DNA from 2 places in the Micromonospora sp. CA-263727 genome. Region 2 is predicted to be linked to the other one. Evidence: predicted binding sites of a transcription regulator. Region 2 holds the regulator's gene; the other holds the start of a gene.
The links. Region 2 encodes HrcA, which represses chaperone genes, less so after heat shock. Its sites were predicted from a motif close to GGTTNGCACNCTCNNNNNGAGNGTGCNAACC; they were not measured.
Positions count from the first base shown of each region.

Region 1: a site for HrcA is predicted at 3,162-3,192, ahead of groL (chaperonin GroEL). Genes of this name have one in related genera too.

Region 1 is NZ_CP192031.1:6,494,579-6,500,523, reverse strand. It holds gene paaN (phenylacetic acid degradation protein PaaN) at 1-925, shown strand, start outside; gene ACQPYA_RS28580 (N-acetyltransferase family protein) at 993-1,523, opposite strand; gene ACQPYA_RS28575 (cold-shock protein) at 1,734-1,937, shown strand; gene ACQPYA_RS28570 (DUF3824 domain-containing protein) at 2,065-3,114, shown strand; gene groL (chaperonin GroEL) at 3,390-5,012, shown strand; gene ACQPYA_RS28560 (hypothetical protein) at 5,065-5,307, opposite strand; gene ACQPYA_RS28555 (hypothetical protein) at 5,425-5,556, opposite strand; gene ACQPYA_RS28550 (S8 family serine peptidase) at 5,782-5,945, opposite strand, start outside.
Region 2 is NZ_CP192031.1:5,687,423-5,693,367, forward strand. It holds gene ACQPYA_RS24780 (serine hydrolase domain-containing protein) at 1-245, opposite strand, end outside; gene ACQPYA_RS24785 (histidine triad nucleotide-binding protein) at 242-604, opposite strand; gene ACQPYA_RS24790 (16S rRNA (uracil(1498)-N(3))-methyltransferase) at 689-1,423, opposite strand; gene dnaJ (molecular chaperone DnaJ) at 1,444-2,589, opposite strand; gene hrcA (heat-inducible transcriptional repressor HrcA) at 2,663-3,685, opposite strand; gene ACQPYA_RS24805 (DUF4870 domain-containing protein) at 3,896-4,468, shown strand; gene hemW (radical SAM family heme chaperone HemW) at 4,511-5,734, opposite strand; gene ACQPYA_RS24815 (enoyl-CoA hydratase-related protein) at 5,755-5,945, shown strand, end outside.

The DNA of each region.
Region 1 (5,945 bases), 810 kb from region 2:
CGAGGTGCTCGCCGAGGCCGGCTTCGACCCGAACCTGGTGCTGCTCGCCCCGGAGGCCCCCGGCGAGAAGCTCGCCTCGACGCTGGCTCTGCACCCGGCTGTCAAGATCGTCGACTTCACCGGTTCCACCGAGTACGGCGACTGGCTGGAGGCAAACGCCCGGCAGGCGGCCGTCTACACGGAGAAGGCCGGGCTCAACACGGTGGTGGTCGACTCCACCGACGACTTCGCCGGCATGTGCCGCAACCTGGGCTTCACGCTCACGCTCTACAGCGGCCAGATGTGCACCACCTCGCAGAACATCCTCATCCCGCGTGACGGGATCGCCACCGACCAGGGGCACAAGAGCTTCGACGAGGTGGCTGCCGGGATCGCCGCGACGGTCGGCAAGCTCACCGCCGACCCGGCCCGGGGCGTCGAGCTGACCGGTGCGATCGTCAACGACGGCGTGCTGGAGCGCCTCGACGAGGTGACCAAGGTCGGTGAGCCGGTGCTGGAGTCGCGTGCCGTCGAGCACCCGTCGTTCCCCGGCGCGGTCGTGCGTACGCCGACCATCGTCAAGCTGGACGCCGGCGACACCGCGACCTACTCGCGGGAGTGGTTCGGGCCGATCTCCTTCGCCATCGCCACCGACTCCACCGCGCACAGCCTGGAAATCCTGCGCGCGACGGTGGGGGAGAAGGGCGCGCTGACCGCCGCGGTCTACTCCACCGACGAGTCGGTGCTGGACGCCACCGAGACCGCCGCGATCGAGGTCGGCGTGCACCTCTCCGGCAACCTCACCGGCGGGGTCTTCGTGAACCAGTCGGCGGCCTTCTCCGACTTCCACGGCAGCGGGGCGAACGCGGCGGCCAACTCGGCGCTGACCGACGGCGCGTACGTCGCCAACCGGTTCCGCATCGTGCAGAGTCGCCGGCACATCTAGTCACGGGGCGGGGTTCCGGGGCTGCCCCGGAACCCTCCGTCTCACCCTGATTCCGGAGCCCGGAAAGCTACGCGGGGCGGCGCATCTCGAGTTCGCGGAGGGTGGGGATCCTCGGGTGCGGGACGCGGACGCCGGTGTCGACGAAGCCCAATCTCCGGTATGCCCGGTAGGCGCGGTCGTTGCCCACCACCACTTCGAGCATCAGCTCGTCCCGCCGGCAGGCCCGGGACCAGGTTGCCACCGCGGCCACCAGGTCGGCGAGCAGGCCACTGCCGCGCCAGGCGGGCGTGATGTAGATCGCGTAGAGGAGGGTGACGCCCGGCTCGGCGGGGTGGGCGAGCCCGCCCGCGTGCCCGACCAGCCGACCGCCGGGGTCCGCCACGAACTGTGCGGTATTGACGCCGGCCGAGACTTGGGCGATCCGGGCGGCGTACTCGGCGTGCGGGCGGGCGGCTGCCTCGGCGACGGTCTCCAGGAAGGCCAACGGGGCATCGGCGAGCATCTCCAGGCGCAGCGCGCGCATCCGGCTGGCATCCGTGGGCCGGACCCGACGGATCTCGGCGAGCCGTCGGCCCGTGTCGTCCGCGACGCTCGTCATGCCCGCATGCTTATCACAATGACGTACGACGATGCCCTCGGCCGGAATATGCCCGATTTGTGGTCGTGCGCCGCCGTCACGCCTCGTGTACCGTGCGATTTCGGTCACCGTTTCAGTGGTCGTCTTCGACCCGGAAACCGGTGGGTTCCGGGTGCCGGCGCGCCGGCAGTCCCGGGGTAGTGGAACGCCGTGCAGAGTGAGGACAACACCGTGGCACAGGGCACCGTGAAGTGGTTCAACGCCGAAAAGGGCTACGGCTTCATCGCCGTCGACGGCGGGCAGGATGTCTTCGTCCACTTCTCCGCGATCGAGATGGACGGCTACAAGGCACTGGACGACGGCCAGCGGGTGGAGTTCGAGATCGCCCAGGGTCAGAAGGGCCCCCAGGCCGAGCGGGTACGCCTCATCGCCTGACTGCATGCCGCCCACCGCGCCGGCCGACCGCCGGCAGGTGTGGCGTGATCGTGGCCGGTGGGGGCTGCGGTGCGGGCACCTCACAAGGGAAGATCATGAGCCGTTCAGCCATCGCTGAGGAGGGTTCATGTCCGACCAGCCACCCCCGGCAGATCCGTCCCGGCCTTCCCTCGGCGAGCCGGACCCGCCCGGTATGCCGGCGGCCTATCCCGGCCAGCCGCCTCACCCGGGCCAGCCTTACCCGGGTCAGCCGTATCCGGGCCAGCCTTACCCGGGTCAGTCTTATCCCGGCCAGCCGCCCTACGGCTGGTACCACCCGGCCGGATACGGTCTTGATCCGTCCGATGTCCTGGTCACCCCGCCCGGCGCCGGTCTGGGCGGCTGGCTCGCCCGCTGCGTGGGCGCGGTCCGCCGGAGCTGGCAGCTGCTGCTGCCGATCCTCGTACTGACCCAGGTGCTGCCGGCTGCGGCGCTCTCGATCCTCGCGCTGGCGGTGGAGCCCGCGGGGCGCTGGGAGGTCGAGGTCGTCGGCGACACCGCCGAACTGCCCGCGACCTTCTGGACCGATCTCGGTGTGATGCTGGGTGTGCTGGTCGGCGGGGGCCTGATCATCGGCTTGGTGCAGTGTGCCGGCTGGGCCGCCGGGACCTGGGTGATCGCCCGGCAGGCAGCCGGCGAGGCGGTCAGCCTCGGTGCCGCTCTGCGCTACGGCCTGCGCCGGGCGCTCGGCCTCTGGGCCTGGACGTTGATCATTGCGTTGATCGTGACCCTCGGTGCCTGCTTCTGCCTTCTGCCCGGCATCTACGCGGCATTCGCCCTGGCCATGGTCGGCCCGGTGTACCTGTTCGAGCGGCGTGATCCGATCAGTCGGTCCCACCGGATGCTGCTGGCCCGGTTCGGCATGCTGCTCGGTCGGCTGGCCCTGGTGTTCGTGACCGCGATCGTGGTGTCGCTGGTCGCCGGTGTGCTGGAGTCGGTGGCGAGGATGCCGTTCGGCGCCGTGCCGTTGGACTCCCCGGGTGCGGCGGCGGGCGTGACGATCGTGATCGGGGTGGGAGCGCTGCTGGCGCTGCCGGCCCATCTCGCCCAGCTGGTCGGGCTGGTCGTCACCTACGCCGAGCAGCGGGCCCACGAGGCTCCGGTGAACAGCGCGCAACTGGCTGCCGAACTCGGCTGACCCGGGCGGTCGCGCTTGCACTCGGCAGGGCAGAGTGCTAAACAAGTCATTGGCACTCGCATAGCGTGAGTGCCAGATGGTCGGGACGGTGGGGCCACGGCCGCACTCGTGGCACAACCACGAGTGGGGCACATGGCCGGTCGTCGCGGGCTATCCGGCCCGGCCGAGGAGACGTCGCCGTCGCCAGGTGGCGACGTCCCAAGGTGCGTACACCAGACGGCCCATCCGGGGCACACACTCGGGTGGCCCGTGAGTGTCCAGGAGGACAACGCCGTATGGCCAAGATGATCGCGTTCGACGAAGAGGCGCGCCGCGGCCTCGAGCGGGGCATGAACCAGCTCGCCGATGCCGTGAAGGTGACCCTCGGCCCCAAGGGCCGCAACGTCGTGCTCGAGAAGAAGTGGGGTGCCCCCACCATCACCAACGATGGTGTGAGCATCGCCAAGGAGATCGAGCTCGAGGACCCGTACGAGAAGATCGGCGCCGAGCTGGTCAAGGAGGTCGCCAAGAAGACCGACGACGTCGCCGGTGACGGCACGACGACGGCGACCGTCCTGGCCCAGGCTCTCGTTCGCGAGGGTCTGCGCAACGTGGCTGCCGGTGCCAACCCGATGGCCCTGAAGCGGGGCATCGAGGCCGCGGTCGCGAACGTCTCGGAGGAGCTGCTGAAGCTCGCCAAGGACGTCGAGACCAAGGAGCAGATCGCCTCCACCGCCTCCATCTCCGCTGGTGACACCAGCGTCGGCGAGATCATCGCCGAGGCGATGGACAAGGTCGGCAAGGAAGGCGTCATCACCGTCGAGGAGAGCAACACCTTCGGTCTGGAGCTGGAGCTCACCGAGGGTATGCGCTTCGACAAGGGCTACATCTCGGCCTACTTCATGACCGACCCGGAGCGTATGGAGGCCGTCTTCGACGACCCGTACATCCTGATCGCCAACAGCAAGATCTCGTCGGTCAAGGACCTGCTCCCGATCCTGGAGAAGGTCATGCAGTCGGGCAAGCCGCTGCTGATCATCGCCGAGGACCTGGAGGGCGAGGCCCTGGCCACCCTGGTGGTCAACAAGGTCCGGGGCACCTTCAAGTCGGTCGCCGTCAAGGCGCCGGGCTTCGGTGACCGCCGCAAGGCCATGCTGACCGACATCGCCATCCTCGCCGGTGGTCAGGTCATCAGCGAGGAGGTCGGCCTCAAGCTGGACGCCGTCAGCCTCGACATGCTGGGCCGCGCCCGCAAGGTCGTGGTGACCAAGGACGAGACCACCATCGTCGATGGTGCCGGCGACGCCGAGCAGATCCAGGGCCGGGTCAACCAGATCCGGGCCGAGATCGACAAGAGCGACTCCGACTACGACCGGGAGAAGCTGCAGGAGCGTCTGGCCAAGCTGGCCGGCGGTGTTGCGGTGATCAAGGTCGGCGCGGCCACCGAGGTCGAGCTGAAGGAGCGCAAGCACCGCATCGAGGACGCCGTCCGCAACGCCAAGGCGGCCGTCGAGGAGGGCATCGTCCCGGGTGGTGGTGTCGCGCTGGTGCAGGCCGGCAAGACCGCCTTCGACAAGCTCGACCTGGCCGGTGACGAGGCGACCGGCGCGCAGATCGTCAAGATCGCGCTGGACGCCCCGCTGCGGCAGATCGCCGTCAACGCCGGCCTCGAAGGTGGCGTCGTCGTCGAGCGGGTCCGCAACCTCGACTCGGGTCACGGCCTCAACGCCGCGACCGGCGAGTACGTGGACCTGCTGGCCGCGGGCATCATCGACCCGGCCAAGGTGACCCGTTCGGCGCTGCAGAACGCGTCGTCGATCGCCGCGCTCTTCCTCACCACCGAGGCCGTCGTGGCGGACAAGCCGGAGAAGACCCCGGCCGCCCCGGCTGGTCCGGGTGGCGGGGAGATGGACTTCTGAGTCCAGCACCAAACACCGAAAGGGCGGGTCGCGTCAGCGGCCCGCCCTTTTCCTATCTTGGCAGGGGACGCTGGTTGCGCCGTTTCTGCGCCCGGTTGTACGGCGGGCGGTGCGGCACCGGCTCGTCCACCAGGATCAGCGGCTCCTCGGGCGGTTCCGCCGCTCCGGTCATCTCCGCCAGCTGTTCGGCGTCACCGTAGTCGAGGCGGTCGATCGGCAGTTGGCCCGGGAAGTCGTGGACCGGGGCCCAGGTGACGGGTGGGACGTCCTGGATCTGATCGTCGTCCGTGGTCATGGCTGCCTCCTTAACCAAACGGTAGGGGGCGTCGATGGCTCGGGCGGGTGAATGGCGCTATCAGGTCTTATGCGCTATTCACCCGCTTTTGCCGTGCCGAGGGCTAACTGCCGACGCTCAGGGCTGGGTGGTGATGCCGCCCCGGCCGCCGAACGGGTCGTCGACGGTGGATTTGGTGACGACGTGGATGACTCCGCAGCAGAGCGCCACGACGAGCGCCGGCACGCCCAGCAGGATCAGCAGCGCCATGCCACGCCACCGGGCTGTCGCGGGCGATGGGAGGGGAGCCGCCGCCCCGGGTGAATGACCGTGCATGAGGCCGGAAGGTAGCAGGTCGATGTCGGTTTGGTGAACCCTCGGCGAGCCCTGCTCGCGTTGTGGGTGGGTGTCCCGGAACTCGGTGGGGCGGATACCTGCGTCACCGCTACCGGACGACCGCATGGTTGCCCTCGAACGTCCCGGACGCCGCAGAGATCAGCCGTGAGCGGCGCCGACGGCGGCGTACGCGTCGACCAGCCCGGCACCGACGACGTTCTGCGCGCCACCGCAGTCGTCGGCCCGGCTCTGACCGGCCGGGACCCGGGTGGCGGTCTCGCGCAGGATCCGCCGGGTCCGGTCCAGGTCGCCGACGAGTTCCG
Region 2 (5,945 bases):
CCGTCGTCCCGGCACTGCATGGTCAGCACGGCGGTGAAGGTCTTGGTCACCGAGCCGATCCGGAACCGGGTCTGCTCGTCCAGCGCGGTGTCGTTACCGGTGCCGCCGACCGTGCATGTCCATAGGGGACGGTCGGCCCGGTTCACCGCCGCCGAGACCGCCGGCACCCGGGCCTGCGCCTGGACCTGCCGCACCAGCCGTTCCAGGTGGCCGGCGGCGGCGGCACGGCCGGCGGCCACGGTCACGCGACGTCCCGGGCCAGCATCGGGCCGAGCGGGGCCCCGCCCAGCAGGTGCGCGTGGGCGTGGAAGACCTCCTGGCCGCCGTACGCCCCGGTGTTGAACATCAGCCGGAACCCGTCGCCGAGCAGGCCCTCGTCCTCGGCCACCGCGGCGGCCGTGGCCAGCACCTCGCCGGCCAGCGCCGGGTCGCCCTGGCCGAGGGTGGCCACGTCCGCGTAGTGCTCCTTCGGGATGACCAGCACGTGCACCGGCGCCTTCGGACTGATGTCCCGGAAGGCGAGCGTGGCGGGGGTCTCACGGACCACCGTGGCCGGGATCTCCCCGGCGACGATGCGGCAAAAAAGACAGTCAGGAGTGCTCACCGACGCAGTGTAAGGAAGGGCCCCCTATTAACGTCTCAGGTATAGGAGGGGCCCCCTCCTAACATTTCGCCGGCGGCGGGTGGGTCACCAGCGCAGGAGGCGGGTGGCGAGGACCGCCAGGGCGGCCACCCCGGCGGTGGAGGTACGCAGCACCGAGGCGCCGAGGCGGACCGGGCGGGCGCCGGCCTCCTGGAAGGTCGACAGCTCCGCCGGGCTGATGCCGCCCTCGGGGCCGACCACCAGCACGATCTCGCCGCGATCGGGCAGTTCGGCGGTGGTCAGCCGGTCGGTCGCCGCCTCGTGCAGCACGTACCCGGCGGCGGCCCCGGCGATCCGGCGGGCCACCGAGGCGGTGGACTCGTCCGGCGCGCCCGCCAGCACCGGCAGCCACGCCCGGCGGGCCTGCTTCGCCGCCTCCCGGGCGGTCGCCACCCACTTGCCCCGGGCCCGTACGCCCCGCTCGCCGCGCCACTGCACCACCGAGCGGCTCGCCGCCCAGGGCACGATCTCGTCCACCCCGACCTCGGTCATCGCCTGCACGGCCAGCTCACCCCGGTCGCCCTTGGCGATGCCCTGCACCACCACGAGCCGCGGGTTCGACGCGTCGGCGTACCCACGGGCGGTGATGTCGAGGTCGAGGGTGCCCCGGCCGACGGCGGTGACCACCGCGGTGGCCGTGCCGCCCCGGCCGTCGGCGAGCAGCAGCTCCTCGCCCACCCGCAGCCGCTGCACGGTGGCGGCGTGGTGGCCCTCCGGCCCGTCGAGCAGCATCGAGTCGGCGGTCGGCAGCGACTCGACGAGAAACAGCGGGGCGGACACGAACGACAGGTTAGTGCGGCTCAGGCGTGGCCGTTGAAGGCGTCGCGCATCCGGGAGAAGAAGCCGCCCTGCTTGCTCAGCTCGGCGACCTCCTCGCCCCGGGTCTTGGCGAACTCGCGCAGCATCCGCTCCTGCTCGGCGTCGAGCTTGGTCGGGGTCCGGACGTCGAGATGCACGTAGAGGTCGCCCCGACCGGTGCCGCGCAGGTGCGGCACGCCGCGGGCGCGTAGCCGCAGCGTGCTGCCCGGCTGGGTACCCGGCTTGACGTCGACCGGCTCCTCGCTGTCCAGCGCCTTGATGGTCAGCCGGGTGCCGAGCGCGGCGGCGGTCATCGGCACGGTGACCCGGCAGTGCAGGTCGTCGCCCTTGCGGGAGAAGACGTCGTGGGGCCGCTCGTGGATCTCCACGTAGAGATCCCCGGCGGTGCCGCCGCCCGGGCCGACCTCGCCCTGCTGGGCGAGACGGATACGCATGCCGTCCTCCACCCCGGCCGGGATCTTGACGGTCAGCGACCGGCGGGTCCGGACCCGGCCGTCGCCGGCGCAGGTCGGGCAGGGCTGCGGGATGGTGGTGCCGTGCCCCTGGCAGACCGTGCACGGCCGGGCGGATACCACCTGGCCGAGGAAGGTGCGCTGCACGGACTGCACCTCGCCCCGGCCACCGCACGCCTCACAGGTGGCCAGATGGGTGCCGGCCGCGGTGCCGGCCCCGGAGCAGGTGGTGCAGAGCACCGCCGTGTCGACGGTGATCGGCGCCTCGACCCCGAAGGCGGTCTCGTGCAGGTCCAGTTCCAGCCGCAGGATCGCGTCGGCGCCGGGCCGGGTACGCGGCCGTGGCCCCCGGCCGGCACCGGTGGCGCCGCCGAAGAAGGCGTCCATGATGTCCTGGAAGCCGACGAACGGGCCGGCGCCCCCGGGGCCGCCCGGGCCGCCGGGACCGCCGCCGCCCGGGGCCAGCGGATCGCCACCGAGGTCGACGATCTGCCGTTTCCGGTCGTCCGACAGGACCTCGTACGCGGCGTTGATGTCCTTGAACTTCTCCTGTGCCTCCGGGTCCGGATTGACATCCGGGTGGAACTGCCGCGCCAGCTTGCGGTAGGCGCGCTTGATCTCGTCGTCGGAGGCGCCCCGGCTCACGCCGAGAATGCCGTAGTAGTCCCTGGCCACTGCGTTCCGTGTCCTCGTGTTCGTCTCGCGTTACGCCGTTCGGCGGCGGCAGCCTGCCGTCGGCCCTGACTGGTCAGTTCTGGGCCAGCAGCTCGCCCACGTAGCGTGCCACGGCCCTCACCGTGGCGATGGTGCCGGGGTAGTCCATCCGCGTCGGTCCCAGCACGCCCATCCCCCCGACGATGGTCGCGCCCGGGCCGTATCCGGTGCTGACCACGGAAGCCGCCCGCAGGTTGTCGATCTGGTTCTCGTCGCCGATCCGCACCCTCAGCGTGCTCGGCTCCACCTCGCCGATGAGCTTGAGCAGGACGACCTCCTCCTCAAGCGCTTCGAGGATCGGACGCAACGAGCCCTGGAAATCGAGCAGGCCACCCCGGGTGAGGTTGGCGGTGCCGGCCAGGGCGAGCCGCTCCTCGTGCCGCTCGACCAGAGTTTCCAGCAGCACGGTGGAGAGCGTCGTCATGGCCGGACGCAGGTGCGGCAGGGACTCGTCGATGAGCGCCTGCACCAGCGGCGGGGTGTCCGACAACCGGGTGCCGACCAGCTTCTCGTTGACCAGCCGGCGCAGGTCGAGGACGTCCTCGGCGGGGATCGGCGCGGGCAGCTCGACCAGCCGCTGCTCGACCCGGCCGGTGTCGGCGATCATGACCAGCATCAACCGGGTGGTGGAGATCGGCACCAGTTCCAGGTGGCGCACCCGGGACCGGGCCAGGCTCGGGTACTGCACCACGGCGACCTGGCGGGTCAGCTGAGCCAGCAGCCGGACGGTGCGATGCACCACGTCGTCGAGGTCGACCGCGCCGGCCAGGAAGCGCTCGATGGCCCGCCGCTCGGCCGGGCTGAGCGGCTTGACCCGGCTCAGCCGGTCGACGAAGAGCCGGTAGCCACGGTCGGTGGGCACCCGGCCGGCACTGGTGTGTGGCTGGCGGATGTAGCCCTCCTCTTCCAGCACGGCCATGTCGTTGCGGACGGTGGCCGGCGAGACGCCGAGCTGGTGCCGCTCGACCAGCGCCTTGCTGCCAACCGGCTCCTGGGTGGCGACGTAGTCCTCGACGATTGCCCGAAGCACGGCCAGCTTGCGGTCGTCGAGACCCATCCTTTCCACCTCCTGTCGCTGGTCAGCCCCGGAGGCGACGGCCGCCGGAACAACGCCCTGGCACTCGACTGTAGCGAGTGCCAGTCTACGTCGGTGGCCCCGCCGACGCGATGATCAAGTCACCACAGCTGTCCGAGGTCCGATCGTCGGGTTGACACTCGCCGGTGTCGCTATGGTGCACCGTTGCCAGTGGCACCTAACGTGACCTCCATGACTGAACCACCTCGTCCCTCAGACGCCGGCGACGAACCCACGACTCCAATGTCCGGCTCCGCTGGCCAGCCCGGCTATCCCCCGCCCGGCGGCTATCCGCCGCCCACCGGCGACCAGCCGCCGCCGGCTGGATACCCCCCGCCCGGTGGCTACCCCCCGCCGGGCGGCCAGCCCGGTGTCGGCTACCCGACCGGCGGCTACGGCGCTCCCGCGCCGCCCCCCGGCTACGCCAGCAACGAGGACAAGACCTGGGCGCTGATCGCCCACTTCGGCGGCGCCGCCGGCGCGCTGATCAGCGCCGGACCGCTGGGCTTCGTCGCACCGCTCATCGCGTACGTGGTCCGCGGTCAGCAGTCGCCGGCCGCCCGGGCGCACGCCGTGGCGGCGTTGAACTTCCAGATCCTCTGGTCGATCATCGCGTTCGTGCTGCTCTTCGTGAGCTGGTGCCTGGCCTTCCTGCCCAGCATCGCGGTCATGGTGATCCAGATCATCTTCGGCGTCATCGCCGGCCTCAAGGCCAACGAGGGACAGCACTACCGCTACCCGATGTCCGCCAGCTTCATCAAGTGAGCCGATCCGGCCAGCCGACGGGCTGGCCGGATCCGCCCTCGCTCAGGGCAGCAGGTCGCGCACGACGGCGTCGGCCAGCAGCCGGCCGCGCAGGGTCAGCACCGCCCGGCCGGCGGCGTGGTCGTCCGGAGTCAGCAGGCCGTCGGCCAGGGCGCGCTCCGCGCCGGCCCGGCCGGCCTCGTCCAGCACCGCCAACGGCAGGCCGCTGGCGAGCCGCAGCCGGAGCATCACGTCCTCCATGTGCGCCTCGTCGTCGGTGAGCACCTCCCGGGCGAGTCCGGGTGACCCACCGGTGGCCAGGCGCTGCGCGTACGTGCCGGGGTGTTTGACGTTCCACCAGCGCACGCCGCCGACGTGGCTGTGCGCCCCCGGGCCGAGGCCCCACCAGTCGCCGCCGGTCCAGTAGAGCAGGTTGTGCCGGCACCGGGCGGCCGGCGTACGGGCCCAGTTGGAAACCTCGTACCAGGAGAAACCGGCCGCGCCGAGGGCGGCCTCGGCGGCCAGGTAGCGGTCCGCGGCGACGTCGTCGTCGGGGTACGGCAGCTCGCCGCGACGCATCCGCGCGGCCAGCCGGGTGCCGTCCTCGACGATCAGGGCGTACGCGCTGACGTGGTCCACGCCCGCCGCCACGACCTGGTCCAGCGAGGCGGCGAAGTCCTCGGCCCGCTCCCCCGGCGTGCCGTAGATCAGGTCGAGGTTGACGTGGTCGAACCCGGCGTCGCGGGCCTCCAGCGCGGCGGCGGTGGCCCGGCCGGCGCGGTGCCGGCGGTCGAGCACCGCGAGCACCCCCGGGGCGGCCGACTGCATGCCCAGCGAGATCCGGGTGTAGCCGGCCGCCCGCAGCTCCTTCAGCGACTCGGGGTTGACCGACTCCGGGTTGGCCTCGGTGGTCACCTCCGCGTCGCCGGCCAGCCCCCAGGTGCGGTCGATGGCGTCGAGGATCCGGGCCAGGTCGTCGGCGGGCAGCAGGGTGGGGGTGCCACCGCCGACGAAGACCGTCTCGACCCGGCGCGGCGGCCGGTCGCCGAGCACCCGCGCGGCGAGCGCCAGCTCGGCGAGGACGGTGTCGGCGTAGCCGTCCCGGCTCGCGCCGCCACCCAGCTCCTCGGCGGTGTACGTGTTGAAGTCGCAGTAGCCGCAACGGCTGGCGCAGAAGGGCACGTGCACGTACACCCCGAAGCCACGGTCACCCACGGTCGGGCGGGCGGAGGCGGGCAGCGCCCCGTCGACGGGGACGGGTTCGCCTGCTGGAAGGAGGCCGGGCATGGCCACTAGTGTGCCCTCACATGACCTCTGCCGACGCGCTCGTCCGGGTTGCCACGGCCCGTGGGGTGACCACCCTCACCCTGGACAGCCCGCACAACCGCAACGCGCTCTCCACGCCGCTGATGACCGAGCTGCTGACCGGGCTGGCCGCCGCGGTCGCCGACGACACGGTCCGGGTGATCGTGCTCGACCACACCGGCCCGGTCTTCTG